3 regions of the Serratia aquatilis genome follow, and region 1 is predicted to be linked to each of the others. Evidence: predicted binding sites of a transcription regulator. Region 1 holds the regulator's gene; each other region holds the start of a gene.

Region 1 (5,859 bases):
CTGTTGCAAACGTTGCTGATTGGCCTGCTCTTCGCTTTCGCAAGTGTCTAGCCATGTACGTAAGCGTTCGGGCTCTTGCAAGGTAAAATCGAAAGCGAGAGGTGCGGTGAGCGACAGCCAGCTTTGCCGATGCTGTTCTTGTTGCGCCAATGCCTGCTCCAACTGGGGTTGCAGGCGCTGCAGTTGCTCTTTCAAGCTATCGCAGCGAGCGCGCAGTTCAGTGCCCTGTGTGTGCAATAGCTCGGTTTGACTTCTTAATTCAGCGGCACGCCGCTCGGTCTCGGACGGTTTTAGCGCCTGATACTGTTCGATTGCCGGGTGCTCGGTTGAGCCACAAAGCGGGCAAGGCATATTTGCCTGTAAATGGGCGCGTTCCGCTTCCAGACTGACAATACGCTTTTCCATCTCGAGCACTTTCTCGACATCAGTCTGGTGCGCTTTATGCTGCTTGTATTGCAGACGAACCGCATCGAGTTGCGTTTCTGTTTCGGCCAGCTGCTTTTGGTTGGCGGCAAACTCCAGCTGTTGGCGATCAATTTGCCGTTGGTTTTGCGCAAACAGTAACGCCAGTTCGGATAGCTGCTGGCGTAATGGGCGCAGCCCGGTTAATTCTGCCTGACGATGCCGCAGTTTCTCCGCTGGGGATAGCGCCTCTAACTCAACCTGTTGTTGTAACTGCTTTTCGAGCGCCGCTGTCAGTTGTGACTGTTTAGCCTGGTATTGCCCTGCCAATGCGGCGAGTTGCGTGCGTTTTGTGTTCAGTTGTTCCAGTTCGAGCCGCTGCTTTTCACTCAGTTGCTGATATTTATCACGTTCCGTTTGGGCATCTGCTAGCTTGGTGCGTAATTGGGCTATTTGCTGGTCAAGCGGCTGAACCCGTTCATCGATCAGGGCCTGCTGTTGTTGGTTATGACGGTTTTGCGTCTGCTTTGCTGCTTGGGCCTGTTCCAGGCGTTGTTGCAAGGGGAGCAGTTCGGTTACTTGCCGTTGTTGCTGTTGCTCCAACTGTTCACGCTGTTGCCGCAGGGTCAGATTATCCTGCTGGCAGCGTTGGTGTTCATTCAGCAACGGGCGCAACTTCTCAGCGGGTTCACTGCGTGCCAGCCGTAGCAACTGTGGTTCGGCCTGCTGATAATCCTGCTGTACGGCGGCAAGCTGCTGTTGATAGCTCTGGACCTGTTGCCCGGTGCTGTGCCACTGCTGCAACCAGTTCAACCGATGTTGTTGCTGTTGTAACTGTTGGCTGACCGACAGTTCTTCGCTACCGAGCGTGCTGAGTTGGTTTTCCAACGCTTGACGCTGCTCATCGTTGAGCAGTTCAATGCCACTAGCCCGCTGATGCAGAACATCAAGCTCGGTTTTTGCCTGTTTATGTTGTTCAAACACCTGTGACGATAACTGGCCATAGATCTCGGTGCCGGTCAGTTCTTCCAGCAGTTCGGCGCGTTCATTCGGTTTGGCGTTCAGAAAGGCAGCAAACTGCCCCTGAGAAAGCATCATCGATTTGGTAAAACGGCCAAAATCCAGGCCGGTTATTGAGGCGATCAGCTCTTTTTTATCGGAAATTTTGTCTGCCAGGATTTTGCCATCTTCCCGCAGCGCCAGTTCAACTTTGGGGGCTTGAAGATTGCCGTCAGGATCGTTTTTAGCGCGGCGTTGGCTCCAGAAGGCGCGATAACCGATGCCTTTGACCTCAAACTCCACTTCCGCCAATGACTCTGCGGTATGGCGCGTCATCAGTTCATTCTGGCTGGCGCTGACCTCCAGGCGCGGCGTTTGGTGATAAAGCGCCAGGCAGATAGCATCCAGTAGGGTAGTTTTGCCTGCTCCGGTTGGGCCGGTAATGGCAAACAGGCCATTGCTGGAAAAAGGTTCGGCAGAGAAATCAATCTTCCACTCCCCTTGTAGGGAGTTCAGGTTCTTCAGCCGTAAGCTCAGGATTTTCATGCTGATGGCTCCTCGCCGTGGTGAAGGCTGTCCACCACCTGTTGGAACATTTGCCGCATCCGCTGTTGGCGGGGTTCAGCCATTTCCGCTTCCAATGCCAGCCGCCGTTCGAATACTTCGCTGACGCTCAACTCGTTCAATGTCTCTTTATCCTGTTGGGCAATGGTCTGGCGGCGTTGCTCTTTGCTACGCCGCAGCAGTATAACCTCAACCGGCAGATCGCCGGCCAACAGTTGGATGCGCCGCTGAATGTCACTCAGGTAATCTTGGGTAGCTACTTCAATATCCAACCAAACCGGCAAATCGCCTTGGTAATCGCTAAATTGTTGCAGTTGGGCTTCAATTTGCGCCAGATTGCCCTTGATGAGCTGCATAGGTTGGAAGATAGGGATTTCCAGTGGAGTGACCTGCTGCAATGCGCCGTCGGCGAGATCAACTATGAATACGGTTTTGGCTTTGCCTAGTTCATCAAAACTTAATGGGATCGGCGAGCCGCTGTAACGGATATGCTCGGATTTGGCGACGTTTTGCGCACGGTGAATATGGCCCAATGCAATATAGTCGGCTGGGGGGAATGCTTGCGCCGGGAAAGCATCCAACGTGCCAATGTAGATATCACGCACAGAATCGGAGGTGCTCACCCCCACCGTCGTCAGGTGGCCGGTAGCGACTATCGGCAGTTTCAGGCCCAGCGTCTGGCGATATGCGCAGGCCGCCTGATAAAGGCGCTGATAGTGTTCGGCAATGGCATCCTGCAAGGCCTGCTGCTTTTGGCTACCCGATTCCCCGGCGCGGCTGGCGAGCAGATCCCGTGGACGTAGAAAGGGGATTGCACACAGTACCGCACCCGGTTGGCCATTGCGTTGATTCAATACCACGATTTGCTGCTCGGGCTCGGCCTGCGCATTGGCAATCACGGTGGTATTCAGGCAGGAAAGCAGCTCACGCGATTCATTCAGAGTCGCCACGGAGTCATGGTTGCCCCCCAGTATCACCAGTTGGCAGCCTGTGCGCTGCAGCTCCACCACAAAACGGTTGTACAGTTCGCGGGCGTAGCTGGGGGGCGAGCCGGTATCAAAAAGATCCCCTGCGACGATCACCGCATCTATCTGCTGCCGTTCCACCTGCTCAATCAACCAGCTTAAGAAAGCCTGATGCTCTGCGGCGCGGCTTTTAGTAAAAAAGTGCTGGCCCAAATGCCAGTCAGAGGTATGGATCAGGCGCATATAAAGCTTCCCGGCTAATAGAGGATGGCGATGATTATAAGGGCGTAGATACCTTGTGTCGTGATGCAATCAATATGATATTCGAATCATTTTTCTTCGATCTTCCAAATAAACACAGACTTGCTATCCACAAGATAGATATTCATAAAAATGTCACAAAATTGACGCATAATAACTCCACATAGCCTAATAGATCGCAAACTCATTGGCAGGATGGACAATGGCAAGACGCATACTGGTGGTGGAAGATGAAGCACCAATCCGTGAGATGGTGTGCTTTGTGTTGGAACAGAATGGTTACCAACCGTTGGAAGCCGAGGATTATGACAGTGCCGTAATGCGCCTGTCTGAGCCATTCCCTGACTTGGTGCTACTTGACTGGATGTTGCCTGGTGGTTCCGGGATCCAGTTGATCAAGCACATGAAGCGTGAGGCGATGACCCGGGATATTCCGGTCATGATGCTCACCGCGCGTGGTGAAGAAGAGGACCGAGTCCGTGGTCTGGAGGTCGGTGCTGATGATTACATCACCAAGCCATTCTCACCCAAGGAGTTGGTGGCACGTATCAAAGCGGTGATGCGCCGTATTTCACCGATGGCGGTAGAAGATGTGATTGAAATGCAAGGGCTCAGCCTGGATCCGTCTTCACACCGTGTGATGGCTGGCGAGCATGCGTTGGATATGGGGCCCACCGAATTCAAGCTGCTGCATTTCTTTATGACTCATCCAGAGCGTGTTTATAGCCGCGAACAGTTGCTTAATCATGTCTGGGGCACTAACGTTTATGTTGAAGACCGTACCGTTGATGTGCATATTCGCCGGCTGCGAAAGGCGCTGGAGACCAGTGGTCATGACAAGATGGTTCAAACCGTTCGGGGCACCGGTTATCGGTTCTCAACGCGCTACTGACCGCGCAGCGCTGGAGAATTTACCGTGTTAGAACGCTTATCCTGGAAGAGGCTGGCGCTGGAGCTGGCCCTTTTTTGTTTACCTGCTTTTTTGCTGGGGCTGATTTTTGGCTATCTGCCCTGGTTTCTGCTGGCTTCGGTGCTGGTTGCCTTGGTCTGGAATTTTTATAACCAACTCAAACTTTCCCACTGGTTGTGGGTCGATCGCAGCATGACGCCGCCGCCTGGGCGCTGGAGCTGGGAGCCACTGTTTTATGGCCTGTATCAGATGCAACAGCGTAATCGCCGTCGTCGGCGTGAGCTGGCGCTATTAATCAAACGTTTTCGCAGCGGGGCGGAATCTTTGCCGGATGCGGTCGTTATGACTACCGTTGAGGGCAACATTTTCTGGTGTAACGGATTAGCGCAACACCTGCTGGGTTTTCGCTGGCCGGAAGACAATGGCCAGCACATTCTCAACCTGCTGCGCTACCCGGAATTCAGCCAATATCTGCAACAGCAGGCGTTTGCCAAGCCGTTGACGCTGCAGTTGAATAACGATCACTTTGTAGAATTCCGTATTATGCCCTATTCCGAAGGGCAACTGTTGATGGTGGCACGTGATGTCACCCAGATGCGCCAGTTGGAAGGGGCCAGACGCAACTTCTTTGCCAACGTCAGCCATGAACTTCGTACGCCGCTAACCGTATTGCAGGGGTATTTGGAGATGATGAGCGATGAAGAGCGGGAGGGGTCATTACGCAGCAAGGCTCTCAATACCATGCAAGAGCAGACCAAACGCATGGATGGACTGGTGAAGCAACTGCTGACTTTGTCACGGATCGAGGCTGCGCCAAACATAGATATGAATGAGAAGGTCGATATTCCGTTGATTTTGCGCATATTGCAGCGTGAGGCGCAGTCACTCAGCGGTGGTCGTCATGAGATCAGCTTTCGGGTGAACGAAAATCTGAAGGTGTTTGGTAACGACGATCAATTACGCAGTGCGGTATCCAATCTGGTGTATAACGCGGTAAATCACACCCCGAAAGGCACCAATATTGAGGTGAGCTGGCAGCAGACTCCGCTGGGGGCGCAGTTCCAGGTCAGTGATAATGGGCCGGGCATCGGTGCAGAGCATATCCCTCGTCTTACCGAGCGCTTCTACCGTGTTGATAAGGCCCGCTCACGCCAGACTGGCGGCAGTGGGTTGGGTCTTGCTATTGTCAAACACGCCCTCAGCCACCATGATTCGCGCTTGGAAGTGCTCAGCGAACCAGGGCTTGGTACGCGTTTTATCTTTACCTTGCCTAAGCGGTTGATTGTCGCCGCAGATCTGTCAGAGAATGCAGTGAAAAATTAATGTGTGTCCCGCCATGACCCGACTTACCCAAACTCTGCTGTTCTGTTTGATGCTATTGCTTAGCCGAGGCGTTCAGTCTGCGCCCGAAGGTATGCTCTCAGGCAATCTTTCCAGCGTTGGTTCGGATACGCTGGCCAACCTTATGGCGCTGTGGGCGCAGGATTTCAGCCAGCATTATCCCAATGTGAATCTGCAACTCCAGGCGGCCGGTTCCTCTACCGCGCCAACTGCACTGGCAACAGGAGCCGCTCAACTTGGGCCTATGAGCAGGCCGATGAAAGCGGCGGAAGTGTCGGCGTTTGAACACCGTTACGGCTATTCCCCTCTGGCAGTGCCGGTGGCAGTCGATGCGCTGGTGGTGTTGGTTCACCAGGATAACCCGCTGCGTGGGCTTAATCTGCATCAGCTCGATCAAATCTTCTCGGCAACCCGCCG
Region 2 (5,859 bases), 1.4 Mb from region 1:
CCGCTTCACGCAGCGTATCGGGTATCAGCTTGAGCATGTTCTCAGTCGTGCGGATGACTATTGGGATCTGAAGTAGCGCCAACGCAATGATCCCTGCCCACCCGGAGAAGTGTTCCATTTTCATCACCACCACGGTGTAGACGAAAAGGCCCACCACAATAGACGGTGCCGATAACAGAATATCGTTGATAAAGCGGATCACTTCCGCCAACCAGGATTGACGGCCATACTCGGCCAGATAAATCCCCGCCATAATACCCAGTGGCGTACCAAAAATAGTGGCCCACAGGATCAATAGCCCACTACCAGCAATAGCGTTAGCCAAACCACCGCCTGCAGTATTGGGCGGCGGTGTCATTTCGGTGAACAACGCCAGCGACATACCGTCGATGCCCTTGGTCACGGTAGAAAACAGGATCCAGATCAGCCAGAACAGGCCAAATACCATGGTTGCCATCGACAGGAACAGAGCAATCCGATTCTTCTGACGACGCCAGGCCTGCATTTTGCGACGGCTTTCCGCCAGTTCTACCGGGTTTTGCATATCTATCGTTGCCATGTTAGCGCCCCTCATTCTTGGTCAGGCGCATTATCATTAACTTCGACAATGCAAGGACGATAAAGGTAATAACAAACAGGATCAGCCCCAACTGCATCAATGCCGAGGTATGCAGCCCGGACTCCGCTTCCGCAAATTCGTTGGCCAGCGCCGAGGTAATACTGTTACCCGGCATAAACAGTGAGAAGCTGTCGAGTTGGTAAGTGTTACCGATAATAAAGGTGACCGCCATCGTTTCGCCCAGCGCACGTCCCAGGCCGAGCATGACCCCGCCAATCACCCCATTTTTGGTGAACGGCAGCACGATGCGCCAGATGACCTCCCAAGTGGTGCAGCCGATACCGTAGGCAGACTCTTTCATCATTACCGGGGTCTGTTCGAACACGTCGCGCATTACTGCTGCAATGTAAGGGATAATCATAATCGCCAGGATCACCCCGGCAGCCAGAATACCGATACCGAAAGCCGGGCCGGAAAACAGTTCACCGACAATCGGGATCCCCGAAAGTACGTTACCCACCGGGGTCTGGAAATATTCAGCAAACAGCGGAGCAAACACGAACAGGCCCCACATGCCGTAAACAATACTTGGGATTGCCGCCAGCAGTTCTATGGCAATGCCTAATGGACGCTTAAGCCAGTTAGGGGCCAGTTCGGTCAGGAACAGGGCGATACCAAAGCTGACCGGTACGGCGATAATCAAGGCAATCAATGAGGTAACTACCGTGCCGTAAATCGGTACCAGAGCACCAAATTGCTCAGCTGGTGCGTCCCATTCTTTGGTCCACAGGAAGGCGAGGCCAAACTTCTGCATGCTTGGCCAGGAGGCAAAAATCAACGAAACGATAATGCCGCCCAGCAATAATAAGGTAATCAGCGCTGCCAGTCTGACCAGCGCGCTGAAGATAATGTCACCATTTTTACTTGGTGGTTTAATGGTCGGCCTAGATCCAGCCATAAATTACTCTTCTGTTTAAAGCCAGGGGCCCAGCATGCTGAGCCCTTACACATCAGGTTGAGGCGCGGTCATTCCGCACCCCCTGCATCCTTAGAACAATGCCTTGCCAGAACTGTCTTTGATATTGGTTCTCCAGGCAGCACGGATCTGCTCAACCACTTCTGGTGGCAGTGTAGCGTAATCTAGCTCGTTCGCTTGCTTAGCACCGGTTTTATAGGCCCAGTCAAAGAATTTCAGCACTTCGGTACCTTGCTCAGGCTTCTTCTGCTCTTTATGGATCAGAATGAAGGTAGTAGAGGTGATCGGCCAGACGTTGTCGCCTTTCTGGTTGGTCAGGTCCTGTGCGAAAGTTTTGCTCCAGTCCACACCTTTGGCCGCTGCGCTGAAGCTCTCTTCAGTCGGGCTGACAGGTTGGCCATCTGCAGAGATCAGTTTAGTGTAAGCCAGGTTGTTTTGCTTGGCGTAAGCGTATTCAACATAACCAATAGAGCCAGGCAGACGTTGAACGAACGCGGCGATACCGTCGTTTCCTTTGCCACCCAGACCGGTTGGCCAGTTAACGGTTGAGCCAGCTCCGATTTTCTCTTTCCACTGCGCATTGGCTTTAGACAGATAGCTGGTGAAGACGAAAGAAGTACCAGAACCATCAGCGCGACGCACTACGGCGATGTTCTGATCCGGCAGTTTAACGCCCGGGTTTAACTTAACGATCGCTGGGTCATTCCATTTTTTGATGTTACCCAAATAGATATCACCCAGTGTTTGACCATCCAGAGTCAATTCACCGGATTTAATGCCTGGGATGTTCACGGCAAGCACCACACCACCAATTACGGTAGGGAATTGGAACAGGCCGTCAGCAGCCAGTTTGTCGTCAGACAACGGTGCATCTGAAGCGCCAAAATCAACGGTGTTGGCGAGAATTTGCTTTACACCACCCGAGGAGCCGATCCCCTGATAGTTGACCTTATTGCCTGTTTCTTTCTGATAAGAATCTGCCCACTTGGCATAAACCGGAGCGGGGAATGTCGCACCTGCACCGGTCAGGCTAGCAGCAGCGAACGCAGACACAGAGGCCAGGGAGATAGTCGCTGCCACAATACTGGCGACGGTAGTACGCATCAGTTTCATAATCCCTCCTAATGGGATATTTAAAAATCGGCTTTGAGCCGTTTTCATCAGAGTAAGTATTGCTGCAAGAGGGAAAATAGGACAGTTTCGTGACATTAAAATGTATGAAATATTACATTTATATTACAGTGCGCGGATTTTGGTATTTATTAAATTAAAAACAATAAGTTAAATATTTATCAGGCCAAAAATAATCTGTAAAAAAAGGCGCTAAACCGCTGAAGTTGAGCAATTTACGTTCTTTTATTATTGTCTGTCATATAGCAAAAAGCCGGCAATCAAGCCGGCTTGATAGTTACATCAGTGTAAAAATCACTCTACGGTGACCGACTTCGCCAGGTTACGCGGCTGGTCCACATCAGTGCCTTTTATTAACGCCACATAGTAGGACAACAGTTGCAAAGGTACGGTGTAGAAGATAGGTGCGACAATTTCTTCAACATGAGGCAACGGAATAATAGTCATGCCTTCACTGCTAACGAAACCTGCATCCTGATCGGCGAACACATACAGTTGACCACCGCGCGCGCGCACCTCTTCGATGTTGGATTTCAGTTTTTCCAGCAATTCGTTATTAGGAGCAACCACGATCACCGGCATATCCGCATCAATCAGCGCCAGAGGGCCATGCTTCAGTTCCCCGGCAGCATAGGCTTCTGCGTGAATATAGGAGATCTCTTTGAGCTTCAGCGCCCCTTCCATCGCTATCGGGTATTGATCGCCACGGCCAAGGAACAAGGCGTGGTGTTTGTCAGAGAAACCTTCTGCCAGAACCTCAATGCTCTTATCGAGCGATAGCATCTGTTCAATACGCGCAGGCAGGGCCTGCAAGGCATGTACTATTTCCTGCTCTACGGACTCTGACATCCCTCTCAAGCGGCCAATACGCGCCACCAGCATCAGTAATACCGCCAGTTGGGTAGTAAACGCCTTGGTGGATGCCACACCAATTTCCGTGCCCGCTTTGGTCATCAGAGCCAGATCAGATTCCCGCACCAGTGAAGAGCCAGCGACGTTACACACCGCCAGTGAACCAAGGTACCCCAATTCTTTTGACAGACGCAGTGCTGCCAGCGTATCGGCGGTTTCTCCGGATTGAGACAATGTGATAATCAAGCTACCGGGACGCACCGCTGATTTGCGGTAACGGAATTCAGACGCGATCTCCACATCACAAGGCATCCCCGCCAGTGACTCGAACCAGTAACGCGCCACCATCCCGGAATGGTAAGAAGTACCACAGGCGATGATTTGTACGTGTTGCACTTTTGCCAGCAGTTCGTCGGCACGAGGGCCTAATTCGCTAAGATTGATCTGACCATGGCTAAAACGCCCTTCAAGGGTGTTTTTCAGCGCCATTGGTTGTTCAAAAATCTCTTTCTGCATGTAATGGCGGTATGCGCCTTTATCACCTGCATCGTATTGCACCTGAGACTCAATCTCCGGGCGTTCAATGGCATTACCCTGCTTGTCGAAGATGCTAACGGTATGGCGAGTAACTTCCACCAGGTCGCCTTCTTCCAGGAAGATAAAACGACGAGTGACTGGCAACAGCGCCAATTGGTCAGAAGCGATAAAGTTTTCACCCATACCACGGCCAATCACCAGCGGACTACCAGAACGGGCAGCAACCAATACGCTCGGATCGCGGCTATCCATCACAACGGCACCATAGGCACCACGCAGTTGTGGGATCACTCGCTGAACCACCTGCAGCAAAGTCCCGCCCTTTTTCTGTTCCCAATGGACCAGGTGGGCAATCACCTCGGTATCGGTTTCCGAACTGAAGGGGTAACCCCGCTCGATCAGCAATTCGCGCAGCGGTTCGTGATTTTCAATAATTCCGTTATGGACCACGATGATATGGCTAGAAACGTGAGGGTGCGCGTTCATTTCGGTAGGTTCACCGTGCGTCGCCCAACGAGTGTGGGCAATACCCGTACCTCCATGCAAAGCGTGTTGCTTTGCGGCTTCCGAAAGCGCATTGACTTTACCGACACGGCGCAAACGGCTAACGTTTCCTTCAGTATCGACTACCGTCAAACCGGCTGAATCATAACCCCGGTATTCCAGACGACGTAAACCTTCCAACAAAATTTCTGCAACATCACGTTGCGCTACTGCGCCTACAATTCCACACATCTGTTGTATTCCTAATTAAGTACCTTTAGGGGCACTTGCGATGCCTTGACCTGATTTTTGCCGGTTTTTTTACTCTAAATAATTCCAGTTGCAAGAAGGCGGCAAGTTCGCGAGTTCCCAGGAGCATAGATAACTATGTGACTGGGGCGAGCGAATGCTGCCAACGCACATGCAACTTGAAGTATGACGAGTAAACCGTGCTTCCCCGAGCCTGTAGAGAGTGGGGTTATTATGTTTTGTACTGAGTTCTTGAACAAAACCCAATACAAAACACACTATTAACCTGCACTAATTTACCCAACAGATTTCGAATTGCAGCTAGGCGGCAAGCGCCTGAATCCCCAAGAGCTTACCAAGGTAAGTGACTGGGGTTCAGGCGCGAAGCCAACAACGCTGCGGTTCGAAAGATGAAGGGTAAATTACTTTTTCTTCACCGGACGCTGCCAACCCTGTATATGCACTTGCTTAACGCGGCTCAGCACCAGTTCTTCTTCAGCAATATCGCGGGTAACCGTGGTGCCTGCAGCAATGGTCGCTCCTCTGCCAACGGATACCGGCGCCACCAGTTGCGTATCCGAACCGACAAACACACCGTCACCAATCACTGTCTTATGCTTGTTGGCACCGTCATAGTTACAGGTAATAGTCCCTGCACCGATATTCACATCGTCGCCAATCTCGGCATCGCCCAGATAGCTCAGATGCCCGGCTTTAGAGCCTTTGCCCAGCCGCGCTTTCTTTATTTCCACAAAGTTGCCAACGTGCGCGCCTTCAGCCAATTCGGCTCCCGGGCGCAAACGGGCAAACGGGCCAACGGTGCAAGCCGCCTCTAATTTCGCATCTTCTAGCACGCTGTAAGGACTGATCTCGCAATCGTCACCAATCACACAGTTCTTAAGTACGCAGCCAGCTCCGATTTTTACGCGATTACCCAGCTTGACCTTGCCTTCGATGATCACATTGGCATCAATAGAAATATCACGGCCATGCTCCAGCTCACCACGCAGATCGAAACGCGCCGGATCCAGCAGCATCACGCCCGCCAGCAGCAGTTTTTCGGCCTGCTCAG
Region 3 (5,859 bases), 1.7 Mb from region 1:
AGTGAACTTCGTGCCGCAGCAGGCCTGGTTGCTGGAAGGGCAAAAGCCAATGTTCGTGCCCGATTTTGCCACCGCTATTGAACTGATCCAACGTAACGTCGGCATCGGTTATGTGCCGCATCATCTGGCATTACCGCTGCTGAATGCAGGTTCAATGGTGAAAAAACCGATGCAGGAACATAAGCATGCCACGCAGATCTTTTTAGCAGCCCGCTCCGACGGTATGGGCAAAGTCAGCCGCTGGTGTATGGATTATCTTTTGGCACCGTCGTTCCGCGCCAGATTACACGGGCAGATATAAGGCAGTTACTGCTGAACCTTGCAGACTAAATCATACGAAGATAACTTCCCGTCAGGTGTTCCCTGGATCAGTTCTATATCTTGATCAAGACTGCAGAATAAAGCGGCACTGCTGTGCAGCGGTGAAGCATAACTAATATCCAGGAACAGGCGAGTGGCATTTTCGCCTTGGCTGTTTTTCACTTCTTTTTTAATCCACTGTTCGAGCTCAAGCGCAATTTTTTGCAGGTCATCGTTTTCTTTCAATAGGTGGACCTCAACATCTTTATTCGATCTGATATTCGCCAGTTCGCTTTGATATTCCTGCTGTAAGGCTTGAGGGATGAGTAGCGATATTTTCTCAGCGGCGGCATAGGTTTGTAAGAAGGCGGATACCTGGCCTAAAACCGGTGTGCCGATAACGTGAGGGCCATGCAGCAAGGATTTTTTCTTGGTTATACGGTACAGATGGGGCTGTTTAACATGATGCAATGTCATGACCGAAGCAAACAGTAATAACATCGCGGTAAACAGTAAGGGGATAAACCAGATAAAAAAACTCACCAAGTCGGTGAGCGGGTGGGAATAACGTTCAACATCATCCGGGCGGAAAAAGCGCAATATCATTTTGAAAATAAGCCCTTCATTCAGCGCATCGGTGACCCAACCGGTCAATACGATGGCGGATAAGGCGTAGCATGATGTTTTTATATGATGCAGTAAGATCGGACGTTCCACGATTGATTTCTCCCCACCCGCTGTCATGGTTATCGACGGTATCCTTTCATCACATGACGTAATAAGCAAGGAAGGGGGATCATTAACAATGGTTTCTACCCCACAGGAAATATCCGGTGGGGAGAAATAATGCTATTTATGTTGCCCCTGTTTTTGCAGGAACTGCACGCCTTGATCCGGGAAGTCGGTGAACACGCCGTCAACCCCAGCCTGATTGTAAATAGCGTCGAATAGCTGATTCACATCGGTCACATATTTCGGCAGTTTATCGGCGCGAATAGTGAACGGATGCACCATCATATTACTGGCATGTGCCTCTTTCACCATATCGGTCAGTACGATATGGTTTGGCTTGGATCCTTTCTCGGCAATCAGCATATGGTAGTCGGGGCCGATAGCGTCGGCATACTGGGCGATCTTTTTCATCGCGCCCGGTTTGAACATCCAGTCGTAGTCATAGTTCACCCACTTGCCGTCGGCTTTCTGCTCGTAGGTTTCATTCCAATCGGTATAGGCGATCAGTTGCACCAGCTTCAGGTCCATCCCCATCTTGGGTTCCAGCTGTTCCTTGATGCGCTGCAACTCGTTGGCATCAAAGCATTGCAGATAGACGTTGTCACTCTTGCTGGTGTAGCCATATTGCTTCAACACTTCTAGCACTTTGGTGGTGATGTCTTTGCCTTCCTGGCGGTGGAACCACGGTGCTTTGATTTCCGGATAGATACCGATGTTTTTGCCGGTCGAATGGTTCAGACCCTGCACAAACTCAATCTCTTCCTGGAAGGTGTGTACGCGGAAATCGGATTTACCCATCGGGAAACGGCCAGGGTAACTTTGCACCTGTTTACCGTCTTTGATATCAAAACCTTCGGTGAACTTCAGTGACTTGATTTCAGGCAGGGTAAAATCAATGGCGTAGTAGCGGCCATCTTTACGTGCCCGGTCCGGGAATCGCTGGGCGACATCGGTAACGCGATCAAGATAATGGTCGTGCAGGACGACCAGTTCGTTATCTTTGGTCATCACCAGATCTTGTTCCAGGAAATCTGCACCCTGTGCGTAGGCCATGGCCTTGGCGGGTAGGCTATGTTCGGGCAGATAGCCGCTGGCACCACGGTGAGCAATCACCACTTTATCCGCTGCTTGTGCAGCGCTGAACATTGAGGTGGCAAGAATGACCCCTGTCAGCAGGGCTGTAGTTTGAATTCGCATTCTGTTGTACTCCATGTTGTTAGGTAGAGGATGGAAAAAGGCCACGATGTGTGGCCTTTGAGGTTGATGACAAAGTCGCCTTCTGACCCGAGATACCCGGGCCTAGCGCACCGAGGGGCGCTCCGACGGCTTACGCCGTTACGACCCCATCGGCACGCTCTCCCTAATAACGGTGTTTGTCAGCAGTCTGAAAGGCCACGATGCGTGGCCTTTACAGTTATGCAAAAACGTTGCGGGAATTAACCGCGTTTGGCGGCGATGTCGGCATGGTGCTTCTTCTCGCTGATCATGGTCAGCAGCAGCAGGATAACGGCACCGATGCTACCGCCAATCATCACCATGAAGCCGCCGTCCCAACCGAAGTAGTCAACGGTGTAACCCACAATGGCGCTCGCCGCTACCGAACCGCCCAGATAGCCGAACAGACCGGTGAAGCCTGCGGCGGTACCCGCTGCCTTTTTCGGTGCCAGCTCCAGAGCGTGTAGGCCAATGAGCATCACTGGGCCGTAGATCAAGAAGCCGATAGTGATCATACAAGCCATATCGATACCGGGGTTGCCCACCGGGTTCAGCCAGTAAACGACGGTGGCAATGGTAACCAGCGTCATAAAGAACACCCCGGTTGCACCACGGTTGCCTTTGAATACTTTGTCAGACATCCAGCCACACAGCAGGGTGCCAGGGATACCGGCGTATTCGTAGAGGAAATAGGCCCAGGAAGACTTATCCAGCGTGAAGTGTTTCACTTCTTTCAGATAGGTTGGCGACCAGTCCAGGATGCCGTAACGCAGCAGATATACGAACACGTTAGCAATGGCGATGTACCACAGCAACTTGTTAGGCAGGACGTACTGCATGAAGATCTGCTTGGCTGTCAGCTCTTCTTCCGCTTTTTCACTGTAATCATCCGGGTAGTCGTTCTTGTACTCTTCGATAGGAGGCAACCCACAGGATTGTGGGGTGTCACGCATCAAGGCAAAGGCGATCAATGCCACCAGGATCGCACCGAAAGCGGGCATATACAGCGCCGCTTTCCAGTCGTTGAACCACGCCATACCTAACAGGAACAACAGTGGTGGCAACCCGCCACCCACGTTATGGGCGCAGTTCCATACTGAGACAATACTGCCGCGCTCTTTCTGCGACCACCAGTGCACCATGGTACGGCCACAGGGCGGCCAACCCATCCCCTGGAACCAGCCACACAGGAACAGCAGCACAAACATCACGGCAATACTGGAGGTAGCCCAAGGGACGAAGCCCATAAACAGCATTACGGCGGAGGCGAGGATCAAGCCAGCAGGAAGAAATACGCGTGGATTGGAGCGGTCAGAAACCGAACCCATAATAAACTTGGAGAAGCCATAGGCGATGGAAATGCCTGAAAGCGCAAACCCCAGATCGCCACGGCTGAACCCTTGGTCGATCAGATAGGGCATCGCCAGGGTAAAGTTTTTACGCACCAGATAGTAAGCGGCGTAACCGAAAAAGATCCCCATAAAAATTTGCCAGCGCAGTTTGCGATAGAGCGGGTCTACCTTATCTAGCGGCACACGGGAAATGTGTGCGGCTGGCTTAAAAATACTCAACATGAGCGCCTCCGATGGCTTTATCAGTTATTACATCAACAGGAAACGGATGCCTTGAAGATGTTCGAATGGGAACCAGGGCCATTCCATAGTTGATCGCTCGCTATACTCACGTGCAATCGAGAGAAACTTCCAGGAAATGCCGTTAAATTGTTCTATAACGAGCGTCATCCTAGTGAAGAGTGGTGATAGTCACTGTGATGGATGGCTCATTTGTTACACTTTTATGACTCAGTGGCGGATTTTGAGCGATTGGTTAACTTTATGAAACAGCTAAACACCTAAAACTTGTGATTTAGATCACAACTAGCGTTTTTCATTGACATGTTATTTTCGTTTTTTGCTCGTTATTGTTCCTTATCAAACAAAAACCTTAATAAGTGTGGTTCTATAAAACCATAACCACAGGCTTAGGGGGCGTGATGAGCAACAACTCACCAGTGACCGAAACGGATGTGATCATCATTGGTGGCGGAGCCACCGGTGCAGGGATTGCTCGTGATTGTGCACGGCGTGGTTTGCGCTGTGTTTTACTGGAGCGGCATGACATTGCCACTGGCGCAACGGGCCGCAATCATGGGTTGCTACACAGTGGGGCGCGCTATGCGGTGACCGATGGTGAATCGGCTCGTGAATGTATTGAGGAAAACCGCATTCTCAAACGTATTGCCCATCATTGTATCGAGCGTACCGACGGCCTCTTTATTACTTTGCCTGAGGATTCAATCAGTTATCAGCAGCAATTCATTACCGCTTGCCATGACGCCGGGATTGATGCTGAAGCGATAGACCCCCAACAGGCACTGCGGCTGGAACCGGCTGCCAACCCGGTACTGATCGGTGCCGTCCGCGTACCGGATGGCACTGTCGATCCTTTCCGGCTGACCGCTGCCAATATGCTCGATGCCCGTGAGCATGGTGCACAGGTTCTTACCTATCATCAGGTGATTGGTTTACTGCGTACGAGCGATCGTGTGACCGGCGTGCGCGTTTTCGACCATAAAGCGACACGCCAGTACGACATTTATGCGCAGGTGGTGGTTAACGCCGCCGGAATTTGGGGCCAGCAGATTGCGGAATATGCCGATCTGCGGGTTCGCATGCTCCCCGCCAAAGGGGCGCTGTTGATCCTTGGCCATCGCATTAATAACATGGTGATTAACCGCTGCCGTAAACCTGCAGACGCCGATATTTTGGTACCGGGCGATACCATCTCACTGATCGGCACTACCTCTACCCGCATTGATTACGATCAGATCGACAACATGGTGGTTACACCGCAGGAAGTCGATGTGCTGATCCGTGAAGGTTCGTTACTGGCACCTAAATTGGCGCAGACCCGCATCCTGCGCGCCTATGCAGGGGTGCGGCCACTGTTTGCCAGCGACAATGACCCTTCTGGGCGTAGCGTCAGCCGTGGCATCGTGTTGCTCGATCACGCGCAGCGTGATGGGTTGGAGGGTTTTATCACTATCACCGGCGGCAAGCTGATGACCTACCGGCTGATGGCGCAATGGGCGACGGATAGCGTATGCGCCAAACTGGGCGTCACCACGCCTTGTACCACTGCTGAAGAACCCTTACCGGGTTCCCGTCAGTCGGCGGAGGAAACGGCGCGCAGCGTGGTTTCGTTGCCGGCCAGTATTCGCGGTTCGGCAGTGTATCGTCATGGCGATCGTGCCAGCCTGGTGCCGTCGGGTAATCGGTTGGATAACAGTCTGGTGTGTGAGTGTGAGGCGGTCACCGCCGGAGAGGTGCGTTATGCGGTAAACTCGCTGACCGTCAATAACCTGGTTGACCTGCGCCGCCGTACCCGTGTCGGTATGGGAACCTGCCAGGGGGAACTTTGTGCCTGCCGCGCTGCCGGTTTGCTGACGCACTTTAATGTAACAACGCCACAGCAATCTATCTCACAGCTCTCTCACTTCCTGAATGAACGTTGGAAAGGCGTGCGCCCTATCGCTTGGGGTGACGCGCTGCGGGAAAGTGAATTCACCAGTTGGGTCTATCAAGGACTATGCGGACTGGATGCTTGCGGTGA

Evidence for each region. Region 1 encodes PhoB, which activates phosphate uptake and scavenging genes when phosphate is short. Its sites were predicted from a motif close to CTGTCATAAAACTGNCNNAT; they were not measured.
Region 2: the regulator PhoB is predicted to act here: its motif matches at 2,725-2,744, upstream of pstS (phosphate ABC transporter substrate-binding protein PstS).
Region 3: the regulator PhoB is predicted to act here: its motif matches at 4,032-4,051, upstream of glpT (glycerol-3-phosphate transporter).

What each region holds. Positions count from the first base shown of each region.
Region 1 covers NZ_CP173186.1:4,024,933-4,030,791, reverse strand. The annotation lists gene sbcC (exonuclease subunit SbcC) at 1-1,947, opposite strand, end outside; gene sbcD (exonuclease subunit SbcD) at 1,944-3,173, opposite strand; gene phoB (phosphate response regulator transcription factor PhoB) at 3,394-4,083, shown strand; gene phoR (phosphate regulon sensor histidine kinase PhoR) at 4,108-5,424, shown strand; gene SAQUA_RS18180 (PstS family phosphate ABC transporter substrate-binding protein) at 5,438-5,859, shown strand, end outside.
Region 2 covers NZ_CP173186.1:5,396,254-5,402,112, reverse strand. The annotation lists gene pstA (phosphate ABC transporter permease PstA) at 1-559, opposite strand, end outside; gene pstC (phosphate ABC transporter permease PstC) at 561-1,517, opposite strand; gene pstS (phosphate ABC transporter substrate-binding protein PstS) at 1,608-2,648, opposite strand; gene glmS (glutamine--fructose-6-phosphate transaminase (isomerizing)) at 2,961-4,790, opposite strand; gene glmU (bifunctional UDP-N-acetylglucosamine diphosphorylase/glucosamine-1-phosphate N-acetyltransferase GlmU) at 5,210-5,859, opposite strand, start outside.
Region 3 covers NZ_CP173186.1:263,920-269,778, forward strand. The annotation lists gene SAQUA_RS01165 (LysR substrate-binding domain-containing protein) at 1-301, shown strand, start outside; gene SAQUA_RS01170 (hypothetical protein) at 307-1,017, opposite strand; gene glpQ (glycerophosphodiester phosphodiesterase) at 1,150-2,229, opposite strand; gene glpT (glycerol-3-phosphate transporter) at 2,469-3,821, opposite strand; gene glpA (anaerobic glycerol-3-phosphate dehydrogenase subunit A) at 4,241-5,859, shown strand, end outside.